Linked DNA regions of Archangium violaceum. The protein of the gene in region 1 interacts with the protein of each later gene in a pairwise test. Links are inferred from orthologs where the notes say so. Each region holds a gene or a part of one and is shown on either strand. Other genes may lie near its edges.

Region 1 (5,645 bases):
CAATTGGCAGGCCAGGAGGGATTCGAACCCCCAACACGCGGATTTGGAGACCGCTGCTCTACCGTTGGAGCTACTGGCCTAGAGAACACCCGACCACAACAACAGAACTAGACCTTACCTTCCTTATGGACGGTGTGCTTCCGGTCGCGGGGGCAGAACTTGCTCAGCTCGAGCTTGTCCTGGCTCTTCCGCTTGTTCTTGGTGGTGTAGTAGTTCCGCTCCTTGCACACCGTGCACTCGAGCGAAATGATGCTGCGATTACCCTTGGGCATGACTTGAACTCGATAGACACGAGGGGAAAGCTGCTTATCACAGCTCCCCCTCGGGGTTGAGCGCCAAGAGGGGCGGACCAGGAGCCCGCCCGCTCACTAGGCGATGATCTCGGCCACGACGCCGGCGCCCACGGTGCGGCCACCCTCGCGGACGGCGAAGCGGAGCTCCTTCTCCATGGCCACGGGGGTGATCAACTCCACCTCGATGGCGATGTTGTCGCCCGGCATCACCATCTCGACGTTCTCGGGCAGCTTCACCGTGCCCGTCACGTCCGTGGTGCGGAAGTAGAACTGCGGCCGGTAGCCCTTGAAGAACGGCGTGTGACGGCCACCCTCTTCCTTCGTGAGCACGTAGATCTGCGCCTTGAACTTGGTGTGCGGGGTGATGGAGCCCGGCTTGGCGAGCACCTGACCACGCTCCAGGTCCTCACGCTTCAGACCACGCAGCAGCGCGCCGATGTTGTCGCCCGCCATGCCCTCGTCCAGCAGCTTGCGGAACATCTCCACGCCCGTGACGACCGTCTTCTGCGTGGGGCGGATACCGACAATCTCGATTTCCTCGCCCACCTTCACCCTGCCGCGCTCCACGCGGCCGGTGGCCACCGTACCGCGGCCGGCGATGGAGAACACGTCCTCCACCGGCATCAGGAAGGGCTTGTCCGTCGCGCGCTGCGGGGTGGGGATGTACTTGTCCACCGCCTCCATCAGCTTGAGGATGGCCGGCTCGCCGATCTCCGAGGTGTCACCCTCGAGCGCCTTGAGGGCGCTGCCGGGGACGATGGGGATCTCGTCGCCAGGGAAGTCGTACTTCTTGAGCAGGTCGCGGACCTCCATCTCCACGAGCTCGCGCAGCTCGGGGTCGTCCAGCATGTCGACCTTGTTCAGGAAGACCACGATGTAGGGCACGCCGACCTGGCGGGCGAGCAGGATGTGCTCGCGCGTCTGGGGCATCGGGCCGTCGGCGGCGGAGACCACCAGGATGGCGCCGTCCATCTGCGCCGCGCCCGTGATCATGTTCTTGACGTAGTCGGCGTGGCCCGGGCAGTCGACGTGGGCATAGTGCCGGTTGGTCGTCTGGTACTCCACGTGCGCCGTGGAGATGGTGATACCGCGCTCACGCTCCTCGGGGGCCTTGTCGATCTGGTCGTACGCGAGGAAGGTCGCGCCGCCGGTCTTCGCCAGCACCTTCGTGATGGCCGCCGTCAGGGACGTCTTGCCGTGGTCAACGTGGCCGATGGTGCCGATGTTGACGTGCGGCTTAGTTCTTTCGAACTTTTCCTTGGACATAACGCTCCTCGAAAAATGGAGCCCTGAACCAGGATTGAACTGGTGACCTCATCCTTACCAAGGATGCGCTCTGCCAACTGAGCTATCAGGGCTTGTATCTGCGACTACAACAACTGGAGCGGGAAATGGGACTCGAACCCACGACATTCAGCTTGGAAGGCTGACGCTCTACCAACTGAGCTATTCCCGCGATTCCGATGGAGGGGGTTGGATTCGAACCAACGAAGGCGTAGAGCCGGCAGATTTACAGTCTGCTCCCTTTGGCCACTTGGGTACCCCTCCGAAACCGCTATCCTCAACTACCGTAAAACCGTTGTTTCTTCCTACTGCTTTTTTGCCCCGGGCCCTCATCCGCGGCCCCGTTCCTCTTGGCCGGCGGCGGGACTTGAACCCGCGACCTACTGATTACAAATCAGTTGCTCTACCGACTGAGCTACACCGGCGTCCAGCAACTCCGGCTGCATCCCCTACCCCATCCGCCTCCTCGCCGGAACCGTCAACCACCCGTCCCGTCGAGGCGCGCCCTTTTAGAAGTCCCCGCCGTCCAAGTCAAGCGGTTTGATCCGGCTGATTCAACTTCCGGCACCGGGACGTGACATCCCCCGCTGCCGGGCGGCCTCGTATAGCAGAATCGCCGCGGAAACGGACGCATTCAAGGAACCGACCTGACCCAGCATTGGAATCCTGAGGCGGAAATCACAGTGCTCCAGGACTCCCTGGCGCACGCCTGCTCCCTCGGCCCCCACGACCAACGCCAATGGCCCGTCCAGCCGGGCGCCCCACAGGGGCTCGTTCGAGTGGGGATCCGCCGCAGCGATCCATACCCCGGCCTCCTTCAACTCCTCCAACGTCCGGGACAGGTTGGTCACCCTCGCGATGGGACAGTGCTCCACCGCCCCCGCCGAGGCCTTGGCCACCACTCCCGTCACCGGCACCGCCCGATCCTTGGCGATGACCACCCCATGTGCCCCCAGCGCGTGCGCCGAGCGGACGATGGCCCCGAAGTTGTGCGGATCCTGGATGCCGTCCAGCACCACCAACAGCGGCGGACGACCGCTCGCCTCGGCCGCCTCCAACAGGTCCGGTAGGTCCGCGTACTCGAAGCCCCGCAGCTCGGCCACCACCCCCTGGTGCACCCCACCATCGGCCATCACCGCCAGGCGCTCCCGCGGCACCCGCTCCACCCGGATGCCCGCGTCCTTCGCGCGGCTGAAGATCTCCGCCGCCGCCTTCGCGGCGAGCTGCCCCTCGGTGATGAACAGGCGCTCCACCCGCTCCGCGTGCGCCCGGAGCGACTCGAGGACCGGGTTCACTCCGTAGACGTAGCGCTGCTCGGCGCGCTCGCGTTCACCCCCGCGCTCGCGACCCCCACGCTCCCCCCGCTCACTTCCCCTGGATGAACGCTGGCGCACCACGGGCTAGAGGACCTCGACGGGCAGGGAGAACGTCTTCTGCTGCCGGGCACAGAGCTGCTCCGAGCAGATGAAGAAGGTGAGCTTCGCCTCCAGCGTGCCCTTGCCGGCCGCCGTGGCCTTGAACGGTACCTCGAAGCGCGGGTCCACGAACTGCTGCCCCGCCGCCTTCTTCGTCACCGAATCCTTCAGCGCCAGCTTCTCCTGGGTGGGCGTCAGTTGCGTTCCCTTGAGCTCCAGCTTCAGCGGCGCCTCGTCCGACACATGCGCCCCCTGCTTGCTCTTGATGGACAGCACGAACATGCCCTGCTCTCCCGCCTTCACCTTCGTGGAGGTCCCCTCCGTGCTCACCTCGTAGAGGGTCGTGGGGTCCACCTGGCCCTCGGCGTGGGCGTGGGTGCAGGCGAGAGCCACCACCGCGGCGGCCAGGGAGGTGATGCGTCGGACGTGCAGCATGGTTCGTTCTCCTCTGCAGAGTCAGCGGCCTCCCTATATCACCGCCCCTCCGCCCCCCGGCGTCCTCTTTCTTCTCACGCCTCGCCCGCGCTGGCCTTGGCAGCCCGCTTGCGCCGGGAGGGAATCATCGGCTCGGGCTCGGGCAGGCCCACCCTCGGTCCCCCAGCCGCCAGCTCCTCGGCTCGCTGGATGATGATGCTGGCCAGGTCCAACCCCGTGGCCGCCTCCATCTCCGGGAGCGCCGGCGAGCTGTTGACCTCGAACACCTTCGGCTTCCCCTCCGGCACGGCCAGCAGGTCCACCGCCGCCACTTCCAGCCCCACCAGCGAGGCCGTCTTCTCCGCCGCCAGGCGCTGGGGCTCCGTCAGCTCGATGCCCTCCAGACGCGCGCCCCGGTTCAGTGTGTAGGAGAGGCGTCCGAACCTGGGCCGGCGCCGCACGGCCGCCACCGCATGGCCTCCCACCACCAACACCCGCACGTCCTGCCCGGTGTTCTGCACGTACTGCTGGACGACCAGGTTGTGCCCCAGCCCCAAAATGGCCTCGAGAGCCGCCTCCAACGACTGGAGGCTCTCGCACACCATCACCCCGTGCTTCTCCTGGCCCTGCAGCAGTTTCACCAGCACCGGCACGCCGCCCACCAGGCCCACCATGGCCTTCAGGTCCGCCGCGTCACGCGCCATCACCGTCGCCGGAATGTCGATGCCGTGCGCCGACAACAACTGCAGCGAGCGCAGCTTGTTGCGTGACTCGGCGATCGCCCGCGCCGTGTTCACCAGTGGAACCCCGCACATGGCGAACTGGTTCACCACCGCCAGGCCGTAGTTGTTGATGGACTGCGCGATGCGCGGGATGACCACGTCGCACAGGGACAGCTTGCGGCGCCGGTAGTAGAGGTTGGCGCGCTGTCCATCCAGGTGCATCTCCACCCGGACCGGGTTGAGCACACGCACCTGGTGCCCTCTCGCGCGCCCGGCCTCGGCCAGTCGCTTGGTGGACGAAATGGAGGCGGAGCGCGAGAGGATGGTGATCTTCATGGGCGGCCAGGGCGGGCGCCGGAGACATAGCCCCACCCCTTCACCGCGTAAAGCCGCCCCTGGGGACTACCGCCGCTGAACGGCGCGCACCTCGATATCCACGGGCGAGGACGGCGTGGAGTTCTTGATGCGCTCGCACGTGGCGCCCGCGAAGGAGATGCCCTCCTCCGTCAGGCTCCAGGTGTCAGCCCCCGATGCGAGGCGCTCCTTGTTGACGTAGACCACCACCAGTTCCTGCGAGGTCGGGCGCTCGGAGGCATCGAAGGTCAGCAGGCAGGGATCCTTCACCAGGATCTTCCCGCTGATGTCCCGCAGGGCCGCGACCAGATCCGCCCTGTTGGCCGCCTGGAAGAACTGGCGCTTGCAGAGGCCATTTTCGCACGTGTCACCGTCACCCGTGCCGCAATCCGAGTTCTGCGCACACTTGCGCTTGAAACCGCCCGCCACGGCCATGGCGTTGAGCGTCTCAGCGCCCTTTTGCCCCGAGGTGCTGGAGGATTCGAAGTCCGCGCCGAAGCCGATGACGATGGTCTGGATCCCCTTGGAGCCCAGCTCCTTCACCGCCGCCACCGAGGCATCATCGTCGAGGCAGCCGATCTGCTTGGCGGAAGCGGCCTCACAACTCTGCAGGGTGCAGAAGCACTGCGGATAAGGCGTCGGATGGGCCGAGTTGCAGTTGGGAAGACCGTCCGTGAGCAGCAGCACGAAGTCGTCACGATCCGCCGTCTGCAGCTCGCTGAGCCCACCCATGAACTTGAGGCTCTGGCCGGTGGGCGTACCACCCGCGGGCGTCGGCTCACCCGTGGACGAGGAGTTCTTGATCTTGAAGATCTCCGCCTTCACCTCCTCGGCCTTGTTTCCGAGCGAGGCCTCGTCCTCGACGCCATCGGCGGGAAGATCGACGCTGATCGTGGACGTGGAGCCACACGAGGCATCCGCCGGGTAGGTGGCGAGCCCGAAACGCGCGAGGGTGCCACTGCTGTCGAGGAAGTCCCGCATCGCGGCCTGCAGCTCGCTCCAGCGCGTGGGGCAGGTGGCCGTGTTGCACGGACGCGTCTGGCCACAGAGCTCGCCGGCCACCATGCAGTCCGAATCCGACGGGTCCACCGGATCCTTCATCGAGCCGGACTTGTCCACCAGCAGCATCAGGTTCGGCTTGGCCGCCCGCGCCTCGATATACC
Region 2 (3,000 bases), 2.5 Mb from region 1 along the record:
CCTCACGGCGCTCACGGCCTGGGAGGGCCTGTACGAGCAGCTCCGTGTCGAGCAGGGCGGAACCCTCCTCGTCATCGGGGCGGCCGGCGGCGTCGGCTCGCTCGTCGTGCAGATGGCGAAGCGGCTGACGAGGATGACCATCATTGGCACGGCCTCCCGCGACACCACCCGGGACTGGGTGAAGAAGATGGGAGCGGACCACGTGGTGAACCACCGCGAGAACCTGCCCGCGCAGCTCGCGGCGCTCGGCCTGAAGAACGTGGATGCCATCTTCTGCTGCATCGGCACGGACGCGCACTTCGAGACGATGGCGGAGCTGATCGCGCCGAGCGGGCGCATCGTGTCCATCGTGGAGCCCGAGCAACCGCTGCCGATGGGGAAGCTCTTCAGCAAGAAGGCGAGCTTCTCGTGGGAGTTCATGTTCTCGAAGTCCATGTACAAGACGAAGGACCTGGCCTCCCAGCAGGCCATCCTCGACCGCGTGGCCGACTTGTTGGACGAGGGCGTGCTCACCTCGACCCTGACGGTGGACGCGGGCGTGCTGGAGCCCGCCGCGCTCGCCGAGGCGCACCGGACCCTCTCCTCCGGCAAGATGGTGGGCAAGCTCGCCTTCCGCCTGTAGGCGAGCTCAGTCCGGCTGCTCCTCGAGCTCGACCAGCACCTGACCGTTGGTCTCGTCGAGGAGCGCCTTCCGGAACGCATCCACCTGGGAGACGGGAAGCTCGAGCCGGTAGCCCACGGTGACCGCGTACTCCTCGGAGAGGACCTGGGCCTCGTGGGCGGGGAGCAGCCGGCGCACGCCCTCGATGTTCGCGTACTCCAACTCGACGGCGAGGCGCGCCTTCCGTACGCGCTCGCGGGTCGGCAGGCTCTCGAGTGCCTGCTGGACGCAGCCGGTGTAGGCCCGCACCAGCCCGCCCTTGCCCAGCAAGGTGCCACCGAAGTAGCGGGTGACGACCGCCGCCACCTCCCCTACCCCGCCGTGGAGCAACGCCGTGAGCATCGGCCGGCCCGCGGTCCCATGCGGCTCGCCGTCGTCACTCATCCCCACCGTGCTGGTCGAGCCGGGCGGCCCCACCACGTAGGCCCAGCAGTTGTGGTTCGCGTCGGGGAAGTCCTCGCGGACCCGGGCGACGAAGGCCTTCGCCTCCTCCACCGTCGGCGTGTGGGCGACCGTGGTGATGAAGCGGCTGCGTTGGATCTCCTGCTCCACCCGGTGGAGGCCCGCGGGAATGAGGTAGCGCTTGTCCTCGCCCATCAGCGCTCCGAGGGCAGCCACGCCTCCAGCAACTGCGTGGGCCTCGAGCCCCAGGCCTCGGCCACCAGCTCGCGGGACTCCTCGCCCGTGTCCCGGAGGGTGACGCGCAGGAACTCGCGGGGCGCGGCCTCCGGAATCCTATCCAGCCACTCCACCAGCACCGCGCCGTCCCCGCCCACCAGATCCAGGAAGCCCGTGGCGTACAGCTCGTCGTAGTCGGCCAGCCGGTAGAGGTCCGCGTGGTACAGCGGCACCCGGCCCCGGTACGGGTAGACGATGGCGAACGTGGGGCTGGCCACCTCCGAGCGCGACACGCCCGCCCCCTCGGCCACGCCGCGCACCAGGTGCGTCTTGCCCGCGCCCAGGTCGCCCACCAATCCCACGAAGTCCCCCGGCTGAAGCAACTGTCCGAGCCGGACACCCAACCGGTGCGTCTCCTCGGGTGAGCCCGAGAGCACCGTACGGCTCAGTGAGGGCGCGCTCATCGGTTCCACCTCGTCCACACGTTGCACAGCCCCTTGGCCACATCCGTGGCGATCAACCCCAACCGGCCGCGACGGGCCACCATGAGGTCTCCCGAGAGCCCATGCGCGTACACGGCCGTCCAGGCGGCCTCGGGGAGCTTCAGGCCCTGCCCCAGCAGAGCACCCAGGAGGCCACTCAGCACGTCGCCCATGCCACCTGTGGCCATGCCCGGGTTGCCCGTAGGGTTGACGAAGACGGAGCCATCGTGGTGCGCCACGAGCGTCCGGGCGCCCTTGAGCACCAGCGTCACCCCATGCGTGCGAGCGAAGTCCCGAGCCACCTCCACGCGGGCCTTCTGCAGATCCTTGGTGGGCACACCGGTGAGCCGAGACATCTCGCCCGGGTGCGGGGTGAGCACCAGCGGTCCCTTCGCCCGGCGGAGCACCTCGAGATCGGTGGCGACGGCGTTGAGCGCGTCCGCATCCAGCACGGCGGGCACCTCCATGCGCGAGAGCAACGTGCCCAGGAGCTTCACCGTCTCCTCGCCGCGGGGGATGCCCGGGCCCACGACGAGCACGTCCTTCTTGTCCGCTGCGGCCAGCAGGGGCTCCAGGTCCGCCATGCCGAGCGGCCCTCGATTCTCCAGCGGCCACCCCATCACCTCGGGCGTATGGCCGAGCACCGACTCCACCACCTCGGAGCGGGTGGCCACGGTGACGAGCCCCGCGCCGCCGCGCAGCGCGCCCAGGGCCGACATGGCCGCCGCGCCGGACTTGCCGTGGCTTCCGGCTATCACCAGCACATGCCCGTAGGAGCCCTTGTGCGTGTCCGAGCGGCGCGGAGCGATGGCTCCTCGCGCGTCGGACTCCTCGACGAGGAACACCTCCGCGCCCTCGCGGGGCTCGACGGCCTCGGGGGGAATGCCGATGTCCACGCACCGCAATTCGCCGCACAGGGTGGCGCCGGGCTCCAACACCTGGCCCTGCTTGACGAAGCCGAAGGTGACGGTGATGTCCGCCTCCACGCAGGGCACGAAGGGCTCGCCGGTGTCCGTGTGCAGCCCCGAGGGGATATCCGCGGCCACCACCTTCGCCCCCGCCGCACGCCAGCGCAGCATGTACTGGATGGCCTCGGCGAACTCCCCCGCCGGAGCCCGGGTGAGCCCCGTGCCGAAGAGCGCGTCCACCACCACGTCGCCGGCCCTCGCCTCCCCTACCGCGCCGAGCGGCTGGGGCTCGATGCCATGGGGCGACAGCGCGTGCAGGTTGCGTCTGGAC
Region 3 (2,844 bases), 2.5 Mb from region 1 along the record:
CCGGCCCGCGGTCCCATGCGGCTCGCCGTCGTCACTCATCCCCACCGTGCTGGTCGAGCCGGGCGGCCCCACCACGTAGGCCCAGCAGTTGTGGTTCGCGTCGGGGAAGTCCTCGCGGACCCGGGCGACGAAGGCCTTCGCCTCCTCCACCGTCGGCGTGTGGGCGACCGTGGTGATGAAGCGGCTGCGTTGGATCTCCTGCTCCACCCGGTGGAGGCCCGCGGGAATGAGGTAGCGCTTGTCCTCGCCCATCAGCGCTCCGAGGGCAGCCACGCCTCCAGCAACTGCGTGGGCCTCGAGCCCCAGGCCTCGGCCACCAGCTCGCGGGACTCCTCGCCCGTGTCCCGGAGGGTGACGCGCAGGAACTCGCGGGGCGCGGCCTCCGGAATCCTATCCAGCCACTCCACCAGCACCGCGCCGTCCCCGCCCACCAGATCCAGGAAGCCCGTGGCGTACAGCTCGTCGTAGTCGGCCAGCCGGTAGAGGTCCGCGTGGTACAGCGGCACCCGGCCCCGGTACGGGTAGACGATGGCGAACGTGGGGCTGGCCACCTCCGAGCGCGACACGCCCGCCCCCTCGGCCACGCCGCGCACCAGGTGCGTCTTGCCCGCGCCCAGGTCGCCCACCAATCCCACGAAGTCCCCCGGCTGAAGCAACTGTCCGAGCCGGACACCCAACCGGTGCGTCTCCTCGGGTGAGCCCGAGAGCACCGTACGGCTCAGTGAGGGCGCGCTCATCGGTTCCACCTCGTCCACACGTTGCACAGCCCCTTGGCCACATCCGTGGCGATCAACCCCAACCGGCCGCGACGGGCCACCATGAGGTCTCCCGAGAGCCCATGCGCGTACACGGCCGTCCAGGCGGCCTCGGGGAGCTTCAGGCCCTGCCCCAGCAGAGCACCCAGGAGGCCACTCAGCACGTCGCCCATGCCACCTGTGGCCATGCCCGGGTTGCCCGTAGGGTTGACGAAGACGGAGCCATCGTGGTGCGCCACGAGCGTCCGGGCGCCCTTGAGCACCAGCGTCACCCCATGCGTGCGAGCGAAGTCCCGAGCCACCTCCACGCGGGCCTTCTGCAGATCCTTGGTGGGCACACCGGTGAGCCGAGACATCTCGCCCGGGTGCGGGGTGAGCACCAGCGGTCCCTTCGCCCGGCGGAGCACCTCGAGATCGGTGGCGACGGCGTTGAGCGCGTCCGCATCCAGCACGGCGGGCACCTCCATGCGCGAGAGCAACGTGCCCAGGAGCTTCACCGTCTCCTCGCCGCGGGGGATGCCCGGGCCCACGACGAGCACGTCCTTCTTGTCCGCTGCGGCCAGCAGGGGCTCCAGGTCCGCCATGCCGAGCGGCCCTCGATTCTCCAGCGGCCACCCCATCACCTCGGGCGTATGGCCGAGCACCGACTCCACCACCTCGGAGCGGGTGGCCACGGTGACGAGCCCCGCGCCGCCGCGCAGCGCGCCCAGGGCCGACATGGCCGCCGCGCCGGACTTGCCGTGGCTTCCGGCTATCACCAGCACATGCCCGTAGGAGCCCTTGTGCGTGTCCGAGCGGCGCGGAGCGATGGCTCCTCGCGCGTCGGACTCCTCGACGAGGAACACCTCCGCGCCCTCGCGGGGCTCGACGGCCTCGGGGGGAATGCCGATGTCCACGCACCGCAATTCGCCGCACAGGGTGGCGCCGGGCTCCAACACCTGGCCCTGCTTGACGAAGCCGAAGGTGACGGTGATGTCCGCCTCCACGCAGGGCACGAAGGGCTCGCCGGTGTCCGTGTGCAGCCCCGAGGGGATATCCGCGGCCACCACCTTCGCCCCCGCCGCACGCCAGCGCAGCATGTACTGGATGGCCTCGGCGAACTCCCCCGCCGGAGCCCGGGTGAGCCCCGTGCCGAAGAGCGCGTCCACCACCACGTCGCCGGCCCTCGCCTCCCCTACCGCGCCGAGCGGCTGGGGCTCGATGCCATGGGGCGACAGCGCGTGCAGGTTGCGTCTGGACTCGGGCGTCAGCTTCGCCCGGTCCCCTACGAGCACCAGCGTCACGCGCAGGCCGTGGGCATGAAGGAAGCGCGCCGCCACCAGCCCATCCCCCCCGTTGTTGCCGGGCCCGCACACCACCACGTACCGCGCGCCCGGGGCGCTCGACTCTCGCGCCGCGTCCGCCAGATACCGGCCGGCGTTCTCCATCAGCAGCGGGGACGGCATGCCGAAACGGGACTCGGCGGCCTGGTCGGCCGCGCGCATCCGGGCGGCGGTGAGGACACGGCGCATGACTCAGCTCCTTTCCTGGAGGACGACCGTCGCGGCGGCGACCCCCGCGTCATGGGTGAGCGCGAGGAAGGCCTCCGCGCGCCGCTTCTCCATCTCCGCGAGCGCCACGCCCGAGAGACGGAAGCGCGGTGGGCCGCCCTCGCGCACCACCTCCATGTCCTGCCAGGTGAGGCCCGGCGGAGCGCCCAGCGCCTTCACCAGGGCCTCCTTGGCGGCGAAGCGGGCCGCGTAGGCACTGGCCGCGTCCGCTCTCGCGCTACACAGGGCGCGCTCGGCGTCCGTGTACACCCGCGCGAGGAAGCGCTCGGCGCGCGGCCCATCCAGGATGCGCTGGATGCGCGCCACCGAGCAGATGTCCATCCCCAGGCCGAGGATCGCCATGACGCCCTATCCCGGGTTGCGCATCAGCTCGACCATCTCCCGCACCGCCCGCTCGAAGCCCACCAGCACGGCCCGAGCGACGATGGAGTGACCGATGTTCAGCTCATCGATCTCCTGGATGCGCGCGATGGGCAGCACGTTGTCGTAGTTGAGCCCATGGCCCGCGGCCACGGTCATGCCCAGCCGCGCCGCCGCCT

Evidence for each region.
Region 2: the proteins of rlmB (region 1) and tsaE interact in binary tests that used the Escherichia coli proteins (3 or more experiments, as listed by UniProt). The link is inferred for Archangium violaceum from one-to-one orthologs.
Region 3: the proteins of rlmB (region 1) and JQX13_RS37130 interact in binary tests that used the Escherichia coli proteins (3 or more experiments, as listed by UniProt). The link is inferred for Archangium violaceum from one-to-one orthologs.

What each region holds. Positions count from the first base shown.
Region 1 is NZ_CP069338.1:11,235,007-11,240,651, forward strand. Bases 1,052-4,032 are described here. They hold rlmB (23S rRNA (guanosine(2251)-2'-O)-methyltransferase RlmB), read right to left. Parts: upstream 2,972-4,032; coding sequence 2,132-2,971; downstream 1,052-2,131. Other genes in these bases: tuf (elongation factor Tu), read right to left, coding at 1,052-1,559; JQX13_RS47540 (protein-disulfide reductase DsbD family protein), read right to left, coding at 2,978-3,427; JQX13_RS47545 (ATP-grasp domain-containing protein), read right to left, coding at 3,502-4,032. Also shown: rpmG (50S ribosomal protein L33), read right to left, coding at 108-272; more of tuf, read right to left, coding at 369-1,051; more of JQX13_RS47545, read right to left, coding at 4,033-4,464; adventurous gliding motility lipoprotein CglB, read right to left, coding at 4,531-5,645. UniProt on the Escherichia coli protein: Specifically methylates the ribose of guanosine 2251 in 23S rRNA.
Region 2 is NZ_CP069338.1:8,738,207-8,741,206, reverse strand. It holds tsaE (tRNA (adenosine(37)-N6)-threonylcarbamoyltransferase complex ATPase subunit type 1 TsaE), read right to left. Parts: upstream 1,744-3,000; coding sequence 1,258-1,743; downstream 1-1,257. Other genes in the region: JQX13_RS37130 (NAD(P)H-hydrate dehydratase), read right to left, coding at 1,740-3,000; JQX13_RS37140 (YigZ family protein), read right to left, coding at 629-1,279; JQX13_RS37145 (zinc-binding alcohol dehydrogenase family protein), read left to right, coding at 1-622. UniProt on the Escherichia coli protein: Required for the formation of a threonylcarbamoyl group on adenosine at position 37 (t(6)A37) in tRNAs that read codons beginning with adenine.
Region 3 is NZ_CP069338.1:8,737,357-8,740,200, reverse strand. It holds JQX13_RS37130 (NAD(P)H-hydrate dehydratase), read right to left. Parts: upstream 2,267-2,844; coding sequence 734-2,266; downstream 1-733. Other genes in the region: JQX13_RS37120 (pyridoxine 5'-phosphate synthase), read right to left, coding at 2,654-2,844; acpS (holo-ACP synthase), read right to left, coding at 2,270-2,647; tsaE (tRNA (adenosine(37)-N6)-threonylcarbamoyltransferase complex ATPase subunit type 1 TsaE), read right to left, coding at 252-737; JQX13_RS37140 (YigZ family protein), read right to left, coding at 1-273. UniProt on the Escherichia coli protein: Bifunctional enzyme that catalyzes the epimerization of the S- and R-forms of NAD(P)HX and the dehydration of the S-form of NAD(P)HX at the expense of ADP, which is converted to AMP.